One region of the Actinacidiphila sp. bgisy144 genome, then DNA from elsewhere that is predicted to be linked to it. Evidence: riboswitches for the same ligand, from Rfam matches in the RefSeq annotation. Region 1 holds a riboswitch; each other region holds the start of a gene.
The links. A riboswitch is a leader RNA that binds a small molecule or an ion and turns the genes downstream of it on or off. The one in region 1 is predicted to bind cyclic di-AMP.
Positions count from the first base shown of each region.

Region 1 (4,147 bases):
GAAGTCGTGCCACCAGCCGCGCTGGTAGCCGCGGCCGGCCAGGGTCCCCAGCAGGTCGCGCAGGTCGCGGTCGTGCACCGCGTACACGTCCAGCAGCACCTGGACGTCCTCGGGGCGGACGCTGCTCCGGCCGGTCTCGATCCGGCTGACCTTGGACTGGTGCCAGCCGGCGAGCCGGGCGGCCTCCTCGCTGGTCAGACCGGTCAGATCGCGCAGTCGGCGCAGCTCCTCGCCGAGCCGGCGCCGGCGTACGGCCGGGACTCGTTCCATGTGTTTCGCGCCTCCTGGGCTGAAGTCGTGCGGTCGTCGGTGGCCATCGTGCACGCGTGCCGTGCGTCGCGAACAGCGCGATACGACAGTGTGCCGACCAAATGCGTTCTCACGTAGCAGAGTTCACCGTTTTGAGCGACAGATATATGCATTAGGTGCTCGCGGCCTCGTATTGGCGGCACGATGGATGACACTCTGGCGCGAATCAGCCGCATCCGGACCTGGCCGTACGAATCCCGTGCGGACCGGTGCCCGGACCCGGCGGGAAAGGGAACAGCGTCACCATGGCTGACCTTCAGGAAGCATCCGTCACCCTGCCGAGTGACCCCGCGTCGGTCGCTGCGGCCCGGGCCTACGTGTGCGCACGGCTCGCCGAGTGGGGGCTGCCGCCCGACGCGCCGACCCTGGACTCCGTACGGCTGGCCGTCTCCGAACTCGCCACCAACGCGGTGCTGCACACCTCGGGCCTTTCGCCCAACTTCACGGTGGACATCCGGCTGGAGTGCGGCGAGCACTTGCACGTCGGGGTCACCGACTCCCACCCGCGCTGGCCGCAGCGCCTGCCCGGCGCCGTCCAGCAGGACAACGGCCGCGGCATGGCCATCGTCCGCCACCTCATCGCCGAGTCCGGCGGCCGCCTGCGCATCACCCCCACCTGCGACGGCGGCAAAACCGTCTGGTTCACCCTCCCCTGGTCCGTCCGCGTCCCCTGACCCCGCCCCTCACCCAGCGGCCGGCCGCTCGCGGGGCAGCAGCAGCGCCTCGGCGCCGACCGGGGCGAACCCCGCGGCCAGATGGGCCCGCAGGCTCGCCGCGTTACCGGGCGCGATCTGCGCCCACACCGGCCCGCCGGCCGGCACCAGATGGCGCGCGGCCAGCGCCAGCGCCCGCCCCAACCCCCGCCCCCGCCCGCCCGGTTCGACCTCCACAGCCGACTCCCACCCCGAGGTCCCCGCGGTAGCCGCCCGCCGGGGCGCCGGCGGGCACGGCCGCGTCGGCGAAGACCACGGTGTGCGCGGTGAACGCGATGACTCCGGCGTCCCGGGGTGAGGGCTGCGGCCAGAACGCCACGATGCCGTCCGGCGGCGGGAAGCGGCCCTGCGCGGCATCCGCGAGCAGGCGGGCGAGTTCGGCGGGGCGGGGCATCCGCGCATTGTCCCAGCGGGGCGGCACGTCGGGTTGAGGGGGCGTCAACTTCGGGGGGTGGGGGCGCGCCTACGAACGGGTGAGGGTCGGACGGGGGCGGGGGTCGGGGCGGCAGGCTACGGGCATGATCATGAACCGAGTCCGGTCGCTCGCCGCGGCCGGCGCGTTGACCCTGACCGCGGTGCTCGCCACGCAGACCTCCTCGGGGGCGGCGACGGCCGCGCCGAGCGCGGCGCCCGAAGCACCCGCGGCCGCGGCGGAGCTGTGCCCGGTCGTCCACGACCCGCTCTACGCCGCGGCCGACCGCAGCGTGGACGTGCACCGCATCGTGCCCGACCCGCCGGCGTACCGCACCAGCTGCGGGGAGCTGTACCGCGCCGACGGGCGCGCGCCGGCCGTCGTCTTCCACGACGGCTTCCACCCGAAGGCCCCGCAGGACGGGCAGTACGACCTGGCCGCCTACGTCGAGGTCAACCAGCCCTCGCCGTTCGTCAGCACCAGCTACGACCACGACCTGTACAAGCAGTGGAAGTCGGCCTACAACTACTACGTCGACGCGCCCGGCGGGATCGACGTCAACGCCACGATCGGCGACACCCACAAGTGGGCCGGCCAGCACGAAGTGGCCTTCGCCGGCGGCATCGACCGCCGCTTCATCGTGGGTGCCTGCCCGGTGGACAAGGCGACCAAGAGCGAGATCCTCGCCGACTGCGTCCGCAACCCGTACTACGTGCCCTGGCGGCTGGTCCCCGCGCCCGAGCCGCAGGGCCCGGAGCTGGTCCCGGTGGGCTGAGCCGGGCGCTGCCCCCCGGCCCGTACTACCGCCCCGTCCGTACCGCCCCGCCGGGCTGGTACGGGCGGGGCGGGTCACGTGACGCGGCCGTACCAGACGGCCCGGGACCAGATGTGCTCCAGGCGGACGCTGGCGCCGGTCTTGGGTGCGTGCCAGATGTTCCCGGCGCCGGCGTAGATACCGACGTGGTAGACGGACGCCCCCGAGCTGCCGGTGTGGAAGAAGACGAGGTCGCCGGCGCGGCGGGAGTGCGCCGCGATGTGGGTGGTGCGGTTGTACTGCGCCGCGGCGGTGCGCGGCAGCTTCTTGCCGGCGCGCTTGAAGGAGTACTGCGTCAGCCCCGAGCAGTCGAAGCGGTAGGGCCCGGTGGCGCCCCACTGGTAGGGCGCGCCCTTCTTCGAGGCGGCGATGCTGAGCGCTTTCGCGGCCAGCGTGGCGGCGTCCGCGCGCTGGGCGGTGCCCGGCAGGAGCGCGGGGACGGAGACGGCGGCCGCGGTGAGCAGGGAGGCGGCGCCGAGCCGGGAGAGCCGGGAAGCGGCCGGCCGGAAGCAGCTGCGGTTGGGCGTACACATGCGCAACCCTTCGTCATCAGCCTGCGAAGGATGACCTGTCGGGTTCGGGCTGGCGAAGATGCCCGGCCGCATGCGGCGGCTTCACCCCAAGGCCGGCTGCGCGACCACCGGGAAGGGCGGGCGCGAAGCGGCCGTCGTGCTGGGTCCTCCGCTCCTGCCGTTGCACTCGTGTCGACCTGGCATCCGCGCGTCGGCAGGACTGGGCATCCGCACGGACCGCCCCGCCACGGCGGCGGGGGCTTGTCGTCACCACGGATCGTTACGCATACGACACGGCCGCGCCGGGACAGAAACGCAGAGTGTGACATTCGTCACTGTGCGTACATGCGGGTGAAGCGGGCCGCCCCGGCGCCGTCCGCGCCCCGGCGCCGTACCGGCTGAACTGGGCGGACCGTGCCGCGCGCCGGGGTGGTCCAGCCGACACGCGCAATCGCGCGGCCTTCTGCCAGGGCGGTTCCCGCTACGCCGACGGGTGGACGGGGCGAAGCCGCCGTGTCGGGCAACCCGGTGACAGGCCGTGAGGTGCGCACCGCCCGCTCAGGGGCGGACGGGACCGTCCGGGCCGCCCGGATCGGCGGCGGGGGCCGCGGCGACCGTGACCCGCGCGGCCCGCCGCTCCCCGTCCAGCACCCGCAGCGCCCGCCCGAGCGTGGCGTGGTGCAGTGCGGTCTCACCGCGCAGGTGCATCACCGTGAGCGCGTCGCGCAGCGCCACCGCCCGCCCGACGAGCGCCTGCGCGGCCCGCAGCGCGGTGTACGTGTCGGTGGTGCGCGAGGGGTTGATCCGGCCCAGCAGGTCGACCAGTTCGAGGTAGCAGTCGACGAGTTCGCCCTCGGAGCGGGTGAGGGCGGGCAGCGGCGGAGGTTCGGGCGACACGGCGGCCTACCGCGCCCCGGTGCCGCGCGCGCCGCCCGCGCCCGGGCCCGTACCGGTCTTGCGGCTGGTGGTGACCACGTCCACCAGCCCGTACGCCACCGCCGCCGGCGCGTCGAAGATCGTGTCGCGCTCCAGGTCCGCTGCCACCTTCTCGGCCGGCTGCCCGGTGTGCCGCACCAGCAGCGCCTCCAGCCGCTCCCGGGTGCGCAGCAGCTCCTTCGCCTGGATCTCCAGGTCCGAGACGTCGCCCTGCACCACGTCGCCCAGGGACGGCTGGTGGATGAGGACCCGGGCGCCCGGTGTGATCATCCGCTTGCCGGGGGCGCCCGCCGCCAGCAGCACCGACGCCGCCGACGCGGCCTGCCCGATGCACACCGTCGCCACGTCGCAAGTGACGAACTGCATCGTGTCGTAGATGGCGGTCATCGCGGAGAACGAGCCGCCGGGGGAGTTGATGTAGATGCTGATGTCCAGGTCGGGGGAGGCGCTC
Region 1 is NZ_JBYIRM010000012.1:152,119-156,265, reverse strand. Features, by position in the region: gene AC3EVP_RS16495 (helix-turn-helix domain-containing protein) at 1-270, opposite strand, end outside; gene AC3EVP_RS16490 (ATP-binding protein) at 555-983, shown strand; partial or broken gene AC3EVP_RS16485 (hypothetical protein) at 993-1,416, opposite strand; gene AC3EVP_RS16480 (ADP-ribosyltransferase) at 1,541-2,209, shown strand; gene AC3EVP_RS16475 (C40 family peptidase) at 2,284-2,781, opposite strand; cyclic di-AMP (ydaO/yuaA leader) riboswitch at 2,785-2,973, opposite strand; gene AC3EVP_RS16470 (hypothetical protein) at 3,319-3,657, opposite strand; gene AC3EVP_RS16465 (ATP-dependent Clp protease proteolytic subunit) at 3,664-4,147, opposite strand, start outside.

Region 2 (4,147 bases), on a different contig from region 1:
TCGTCGAGGGTCAGGACCACCCGGTAGCCGTCGCTGCCGGCCCAGCCCGCGGAGGTGACGGCGCCGCCGTGCACGGCGTGCACGGGGGTGCCGGTCGGCGCGGTGAAGTCCTGCCCGTTGTGGAGGTTGGCCCACGGGTCGGCCTCGCCGAAGGCGGCGCCGAGCGTGGCGCAGGCGACGGGCTTGATGTAGGAGGCCGCGAGCCGGGCGAGCCGCTCGGCCTCGGCGCGGGCCGCCGCGGCGGCCTCCTCGCGGGCCTTCTCCTCGGCGGCCGCCTTCGCGGCGGCGACCTGCTCGCGCACCTTGCGCTCGGCGGCCTCCCGGGCGGCCTGCGCGGCCGCGGCCTGCTCTGCGGCCTCGCGCTCGACGCGGGCGACGGCCTCGCGTTGGGCGGCGACCTGGCCGAGGAGGCGTGCGCACAGGGCGGCGCCGGGGTCGGTGGGGGCGGCCGGTTCGGCGGCTTCGGCGGCTTCGGCGGGCTCGACGAACGCGGCGGGAGCGGTCGCGGGCTCCGCATCGGCGGCGGGCTCCGGGTCGCGGACGGTCTCCACGGCAGGCTCCGCGGTCGGCTCCTCAACCGGCCGCGGCAGTATGGACGTCGAGTCGGCGCCGGCCAGCACGGTCGGGTCGTACACGGGCATCCCGGCGAGCGGGGCACCGGCCGGGGCGGCGTCCGGCAGCGGGTACGGCGCGGGGCGCGCCGCGGAGTCGGCGGCGGGCGCGGGGGCCAGCCCGGCGGCGCCGACACTGGCGTAGGCCGCGAACGCGGGGGTGGGGGCCGGGGCGGTCATCGCGGCGGAAGTCCCGTTCGCCGCGGCGGCGTTGGCGCGCTGGCGGGGGAAGTGGAAGTCGTCCCGCTCCTGGCCGGCGAGGTCGCCGTCGAGCCGGGCATGGGCGTAGGCAAGCTGGTCGGACGCCACGACGGGCGCTCTCCTTTCCTTCCCTCTCGCCTACCGGGTTAGCTGACGGGTTCGGAGGAAGAAGGTCTCCTACGGGCCTGACTACTGCCCGATTCACCCCATTTTCTCGGGTCCCCGGTTCCCGCGGACGGGATTCGGCAAGCGCGCGGTCCGCCGTCCTGGCGGCGGCGGTGACGACCGCGCTGCGTTATCGAACGTTAATAGAGCCGGAGTCGTTTTCCAAGCCGTATCAGAGAGTTGGGCATAGGAACAAAACAGTCAGGGTATAGAGAGAGCAGGCAAATCGGTCAGTCGATGTGGCCGTGAAGTGATGTGAGCGTGCATCAGTCGTTATCGGTGCGGGGAAGAGGGCTGGGACATGGTGGCTACGGTGTGTGAGTGGGCGAACTCGGCGCGCAGGCGGCCGGGCGGGGCCGCGCGGCGGGTCCGCCAGTGGCATGGACCTCTGCCATTGCGCGAAGCGCTTGGCAGGTCGCGGCGCCGGACCCCAGGATGGGCGGGCCGGTACTTGTCATGGACCCGACCGTTTCGAACGTCCCGACCGCTTCGCGACCTCTCAGGGAGCCCGCCATGGAACGCCCCAGCAGTCCCCGACTCCCCCACACCCGCCGGTCGTTACTCCGCGGCGGCCTCGCGCTCGGCACCGCCGCCGGTGCCGCGCTCGCGGGCGGGCTGTGGACCGGCAGCGGCCGGGCCGCCGCGGCCGGCGCCGTCGACTACCCCGGCGCCACCTGGGCACCGGCCAGCACCGCCAACTACACGGCGTCCAACCGCCCCACCACCTATGCGATCGACATGGTCGTCATCCACGTCACCCAGGAGACCTTCGCCGACACCATCACCCTCTTCCAGGACCCGGCCCACGCCGCCACCGCGCACTACGTGGTGCGCTCCGCCGACGGCGCCATCGACCAGTGCGTCCGGGAGCACGACGTCGCCTGGCACGCGGGCAACTGGTCGTACAACACCCGCAGCATCGGCATCGAGCACGAGGGCTGGGTCGACGACGCGTCCTGGTTCACCGACGCGATGTACCACGCTTCCGCAGCGCTCACCGCCGAGATCTGTGACAAGTACGGCATCCCCAAGGACCGGCAGCACATCATCGGCCATGTCGAGGTGCCGGGCACCGACCACACCGACCCGGGGCCCAACTGGGACTGGGTGCGCTACATCCGCCTGGTGAACGGCGGCTGAGCCGCGGCGGGCACCGGCGGCCCGCCCGCGCCCTCACACCCGGCCGCCCGGGGCTGTGCAGGGGGCGTAACCGGCCGCGCTTCGCGGGTGTGACCGCGGCGAAACGGGCCTTTCGTACGGTGCGACGGTCAGCCGTACCCGAGAGGGGAGCCGCGTGCCCGCGACCGTGCCCGCCACCGCGACCGCGCCGGTGCCCGCGCCCCCGCCCGTGTCCGTACCCCTGCCCGAGCCCCGGTCCGGACCCCGGCCGGAACTCCTGTCCGGCGCCGAGCAGCGGGCGGAGGGCGACGGGCGGGTGCGTACGGTGTGCGCGTACTGCGGGGTGGGCTGCGGCATGGTGCTCCAGGTGGCCGCCGGGCCCGACGGGCGGCGCGGCGTGGTCAAGGTCTCCGGCGACAAGGAGCACCCGGCGAACTTCGGCCGGCTGTGCACCAAGGGCGCCACGACCGCGGACATGCTCGCCGCGCCCGGGCGGCTGACCACCGCCCTGGTCCGGGCCGAGCGCGGCGGCCCGGCCGCCCCGGTGCCGGTCGCCGACGCGGTGGCGGAGACCGCCGCGCGGCTGCGGGCGATCATCGACGAGCACGGCCCGGACGCGGTCGCCTTCTACGTCTCGGGCCAGATGAGCCTGGAGGCGCAGTACCTGGCGAACAAGCTCGCCAAGGGCTTCGTGCGCACCAACCAGATCGAGTCCAACTCCCGCCTGTGCATGGCCAGCGCGGGCAGCGGCTACAAGCTGTCGCTGGGCGCCGACGGGCCGCCCGGGTCCTACCGGGACTTCGAGCACGCCGACGTGTTCCTGGTGATCGGCTCCAACATGGCCGACTGCCACCCGATCCTCTTCCTTCGGATGATGGACCGGGTCAAGGCGGGCGCCAAGCTGATCGTGGTCGACCCGCGGCGGACCGCCACCGCGGCGAAGGCCGACGTCTTCCTCCAACTGCGCCCGGGCACCGACCTCGCGCTGCTCAACGGACTGCTCCACCTGCTGGTCGAGGCCGGCCGCACCGACCCGGAGTTCATCGCCGCGCACACCGAGGGGTGGGCGGCGATGCCGGAGCTGCTGGCCGACTACCCGCCGGCGGCCGTCGCGGAGCTGACCGGGGTCGCCGAGGCGGACCTGCGCGCTGCCGCCGGGCTGATCGGTGACGCGCGGGAGTGGATGAGCTGCTGGACGATGGGGCTCAACCAGTCCACCCACGGCACCTGGAACACCAACGCCCTGGTCAACCTGCACCTGGCCACCGGCGCGATCTGCCGCCCGGGCAGCGGTCCGTTCTCGCTGACCGGCCAGCCCAACGCGATGGGCGGCCGCGAGATGGGCTACATGGGCCCGGGGCTGCCCGGGCAGCGCTCGGTGCTGGTCGACGAGGACCGGGCCGCCGCCGAGGAGCTGTGGGGCCTGCCGCCCGGCACGATCCGCGCGGACGGCGCCGGCGGCGGCACCGTGGAGATGTTCCGGCGGATGGCGGCCGGGCAGATCAAGGCGTGCTGGATCATCTGCACCAACCCGGTGGCCTCCGTCGCCAACCGGACGACCGTCGTCGAGGGCCTGGCGGCGGCCGAACTCGTCGTCGTGCAGGACGTGTTCGCCGACACCGAGACCACCGCGCACGCCGACGTGGTGCTGCCGGGCGCGATGTGGACCGAGACCGAAGGGGTGCTGGTCAACAGCGAGCGCAACCTCACGCTGGCCCGGCCCGCGCTCGACCCGCCCGGCGAGTCGACCGCGGACTGGCGGCTGATCGCGGACATCGCCTGCGCGATGGGGTACGCCGACGCCTTCACCTACACCGGCGCCGAGCAGGTCTTCGAGGAACTCAAGGGCGCCTGGAACCCCAAAACCGGCTACGACCTGCGCGGGGTCAGCTACGAGCGGCTGCGCGGCACCCCCGTGCAGTGGCCGGCCGCGGACCCGGACGGGCCCGATCGCAATCCGATCCGGTACACCGGGCCGGACGGGCCGCGCTTCCCCACCGCGAGCGGCCGCGCCGCCTTCTTCCCCCGCCCGCACCTGCCGCCCGCCGAAC
Region 2 is NZ_JBYIRM010000007.1:221,925-226,071, forward strand. Features, by position in the region: gene AC3EVP_RS11260 (M23 family metallopeptidase) at 1-920, opposite strand, end outside; cyclic di-AMP (ydaO/yuaA leader) riboswitch at 933-1,070, opposite strand; gene AC3EVP_RS11265 (N-acetylmuramoyl-L-alanine amidase) at 1,491-2,117, shown strand; gene AC3EVP_RS11270 (bifunctional nitrate reductase/sulfite reductase flavoprotein subunit alpha) at 2,452-4,147, shown strand, end outside.
Region 2: it holds a riboswitch for cyclic di-AMP, as region 1 does, so the genes downstream of both, AC3EVP_RS11260 (M23 family metallopeptidase) here and AC3EVP_RS16475 (C40 family peptidase) in region 1, are expected to answer to the same signal.

Region 3 (4,147 bases), on a different contig from region 1:
GTGGCCCGGTGGGGCCGGTGCGACCACAATGGGGGCTGTCCCAAGGGCAAGGTCAAGCAGGGGGCTTCGTCATGACCGCACACCGGATCGCGCCGGCGGAAGCCGCCTTCTACACCGCGCAGAGCGTCTTCTCCGACCCGGGCGAACTCGTCGGCTGGTACGCCGACCTGCCCCGGGACGTCGGCGAACTCGCCCGGGTGGTGCGGGAGGTGATGGTCCACCGCGTGGAGGGCGGCCAGTTCGGGGTGCCGATCGCCGAGGACCGGATGCGGGACGACGCGGAGACCCGCTACGTGGACGACATCCTGCGGCTGGTGGTCAGCCGGGACGGAGCGCCGCTGCGCAAGGGGCGCGACCTGGCCGACCGGTTCGTGGGGATCTGCCGGGACTTCACGCTGCTGCACGTGTCGCTGCTGCGCCACGTCGGCATCCCGGCGCGGCTGCGCTCCGGGTTCGCCGACTACTTCGGCACCGACGGCTTCCACTTCGACCACGTCGTCACCGAGTACTGGGACGACGAGCGCGGCTGGCTGCTGGCCGACGCGCAGATCGCCGACCCCGCGTGGTACCCGATGCCGTTCGAGGCGACCGACGTGCCGCGGGACCGCTTCCTCGTCGCGGGCGAGGCGTGGCGGCAGATCCGCGCCGGGACCGCGGACCCGCTGTCCTTCGGGCTCCACCTGCCGCAGGGGCCGATGGTGGGGGAGCGGTTCGTGGCGGGCGACATCCGGCTCGACCTGGCCGCCCTCAACAAGGTGGAGACCCTGCTGTGGGACGTGTGGGGCCCCGGCTCCGAGGCCGACCCGGAGTGCGCCGGCGGCACCGGACTGCCCGCCGGGCTCCGCGACCTGTACGACATCGCGGCCCGCGTCACCAGCGGCGAGGTGTCCTTCGCCGAGGTCCGCGCGCTCTTCGCCGACCACGACGGCCTGCGCACCCCGGCGACCGTGCTGTCCCTGGCCCCCTTCAACGGCCCCAGCCGGGTCACCCTGCGCTGAGCCGGACCACCCCCTGCGTCGAGCCGAGCCGAGCCGAGCCGCGCCGGGCCGGGCGCCGCCGCTCCTTCGTCGAGGAGGCCCGGCAGCACCGCGCACGGGGGGACGCGGCGCCGCCGGGCTCGGCGGAGGTGGCCGCGCCGCGGGCGGACCGACGGCGATGGGAACCGACCACCTGCCGACGACGCTAAGCCTTCACCCGGCCCCGCCCCGCCCCGCTGTCCGGGACTGCCCGCAATTCGTCGCGGCCGACCGGATGCGGCACGGTTCCGGCAGGCGCGCTGCCCGCATCCCGGCGCCCGGCGACCGAACCCCGCCATCGGGCACCCCGCCCGCCGCCGGCTGCTATGCGCGCCGTAGGGTCCGGCGCATGGACACCCTCATCAATGTCTTCGTCGGGCTGCACATCATCGGCATCGCGGCGCTGCTGGGCGGCTTCCTCACCCAACTCAAGGTGCTGGGCCCCGGCCGCGCCGAGCCGCGCTTCGTGCCCGGCATGCTCTACGGCGCGTGCACGATGCTGGTGACCGGCGTCGCCCTGGTCGGTCTGGCGCACGCCGACGACCGGCACATCAGCAACGTCAAGATCGGCGTCAAGCTGGCCGTGCTGCTGGTGATCCTCGCGCTGGTCTACGTCAAGCGCGACGACGAGAAGGTGGAGACGGCCCTGTTCGGCGCGGTCGGCGGCCTGACCGTCGTCAACATCTTCATCGCGGTGCTCTGGACCTGAGCACCGCGACGAAGACGGGGATGAACGGGCTCCGGGCGCGTCAGACGATGCGGCGGGCCGTGGCGAACGGCATCCAGCTCAGCGGGGCGACCTCGACCGTGGCGCCCGTGTGCGGGGCGTGCACGATGTTGCCGTTGCCGATGTAGATCCCGACGTGGCTGAGGCCGGAGTAGAAGAACACCAGGTCGCCCGGGCGCAGATCGGCCTCGGAGACCGCGGTGCCCTGCTTGGCCTGGTCCCAGGTGGTGCGCCCGAGGCTGATCCCGGCGGCCTTGTAGGCGGCCTGGGTCAGGCCCGAGCAGTCGTACGAACCGGGGCCGGTGGCCCCGTAGACGTACGGCTTGCCCTGCTGCGCCAGCGCGAACTGGATCGCGGTGGCGGCGCGGCCGGTCGCGGTGCCGGTGTACGTGGGGGTGGTGCTGGAGGACGACGAGGAGGAGGACGACGACGAGGAGGAAGTCGTCGTCTTCGGCTGCTGGAGCGCGGCGAGCTTCTTCTTCTGCTCCGCGGTGAGGCTGTTGAGCAGCTTCTGCGCGGCGGCCAGCTTCGTCTGCACGCTCTTCTTCTGCGTGGCGAGCGTGGTCTGCGAGGACGTCAGCTTCTTCAGGCTCGCGGTGGCCTGGGCGCGCTGGACCGACGCCTGCTCCTGCTGGATCTTGAACTTCTGGAGCGCCTGCTCCTGCGTGGCGGTCAGCCGGTCCAGCAGGTGGTTCTGCGACAGGAAGCTCTCCGGGTCGTCGGAGAAGAGCAGCTGCGTGGTGGCACCGAAGCCGCCGGTGCGGTACTGCTCGGCGGCGAACTGCCCCAGCACGCGCCGGGACTCGTTCATCTGCTCGGTCTTGTCGGCGACCTGGGCCAGCAGTTGGTTGGTCTTGGCGCGCTGGGTCGCCGTCTGCTCCTTGGCCTGGTCGTACTTCTGCGTGGCGACCTCGGCCTGCTGGTTGAGCGTGTCGACCTGCTTCTTGACCTGGCTGATCGACGGCTGCGAGGGCTTCGCGGGGGCCGCGCTCGCCGTCTCGCTCAGGAGGGTGACCGATGCGATGGCCGCGGTGGTGAGACCGACGGCGGCCCGGGTGCCGGTCGACGCGAGGAGCGGGGTACGCGGCTTGCGGTGCGACGCCAAGGAGGCGACTCCTTCCGTGGACCGCCGACCGGGTTAGCTGACGGGTTCGGGCGGGGAAGGTCGCCCTACGGTGCGGACGCGGGTCGCGTCTGCCCCGATTCACCCCAAAGTGCTCTGGGTCCCCGGTTCCGGCGCCGGCCGGATTAGGCGGAGGTGATGCGCTGCCGGACCTTCGCCGACGGGAGGCGGACCACCTAGCGGGTTACCGTAGTCAACTTCAGCGGATCTCGGGGAGTTTGGATCGCAATGTGACCGAAATCGCTCTGTGACCTTGGGTTTTGCGGACTTGCTGATCGGACATCCGGGTCATGCGGTGGCGACCCGGACGAGACGGCCGACGCGCCCCTATTACGGGCGGACGGCCGCATAGAAGGTCATCTCGGTGATGGGCGCGATCTTCACCACGGTGCCGGTGTGCGGGGCGTGGATCATCTCGCCGCCGCCGATGTAGAGCCCGACGTGCTCGTCGTCGTCGAAGAAGACCAGGTCGCCGGGTTGGAGGTCGGACTCCGAGACCCGGGTGCCCACGTTCACCTGGTCGTAGGTGGTGCGCGGCAGGGTGACGCCCGCGGCCTTGTAGGCGGCCTGGGTCAACCCCGAGCAGTCGTACGAGTCCGGGCCGGTGGCGCCCCACACGTACGGCTTGCCGAGCTGCTTGCGGGCGAAGGCGATGGCCTGCTCGGCGGCCGTCGAGGAGGACGTGGACGTGGACGTGGTGGCGGACGCGGTGGCGGCGGCCTTCGCGGCCTGCGCCTGCTTCGCCTTCTCCTGGGCGGCGATCTGCTCCGCCTTCTTCTTCGCCTCGGCCTCCTGCTTCGCCTGGAGCTCCGCCAGCCGCTTCTTCTCCTGCGCGGTGAGGCTGTTGAGCAGCTTCTGCGCCGCGCCGAGCTTCGTCTGCACCTCCTGCTTGGCGGACTTCAGCTCGCTCTGCTTGGCCGTCAGCGTGGCCAGGCTCTTGGCCGCCTCGACCCGCTGCTGGGTGACGGCGACCTGCTGGGTCTGGTAGGAGACGACCGCGGCCCGCTCGCGCTTGCCCATCACGTCCGTGAGGTGGATCTCGGCGGCGAGGTCCTGCGGGTTGTCCGACAGCAGGTAGCGGCTGGTGCTCATGTCGCCGCCGCTGCGGTACTGCGCCGCCGCGAACTCGCCCAGCACGCGCCGCGAGTCGTTGAGCTTCTGCGTCTTCTGGGCGACCTGCGCGAGCAGCTTGTTGACCTTCGCGTTCTGCGAGGTGGTCTGCTCCTGCGCCTGGTCGTACTTCTGGGTCGCCGCCTCCGCCTGCTGGTTGAGGGCGTCGAC
Region 3 is NZ_JBYIRM010000001.1:331,815-335,961, reverse strand. Features, by position in the region: gene AC3EVP_RS01555 (transglutaminase-like domain-containing protein) at 72-998, shown strand; gene AC3EVP_RS01550 (hypothetical protein) at 1,366-1,725, shown strand; gene AC3EVP_RS01545 (C40 family peptidase) at 1,766-2,848, opposite strand; cyclic di-AMP (ydaO/yuaA leader) riboswitch at 2,856-3,008, opposite strand; gene AC3EVP_RS01540 (C40 family peptidase) at 3,197-4,147, opposite strand, start outside.
Region 3: it holds a riboswitch for cyclic di-AMP, as region 1 does, so the genes downstream of both, AC3EVP_RS01545 (C40 family peptidase) here and AC3EVP_RS16475 (C40 family peptidase) in region 1, are expected to answer to the same signal.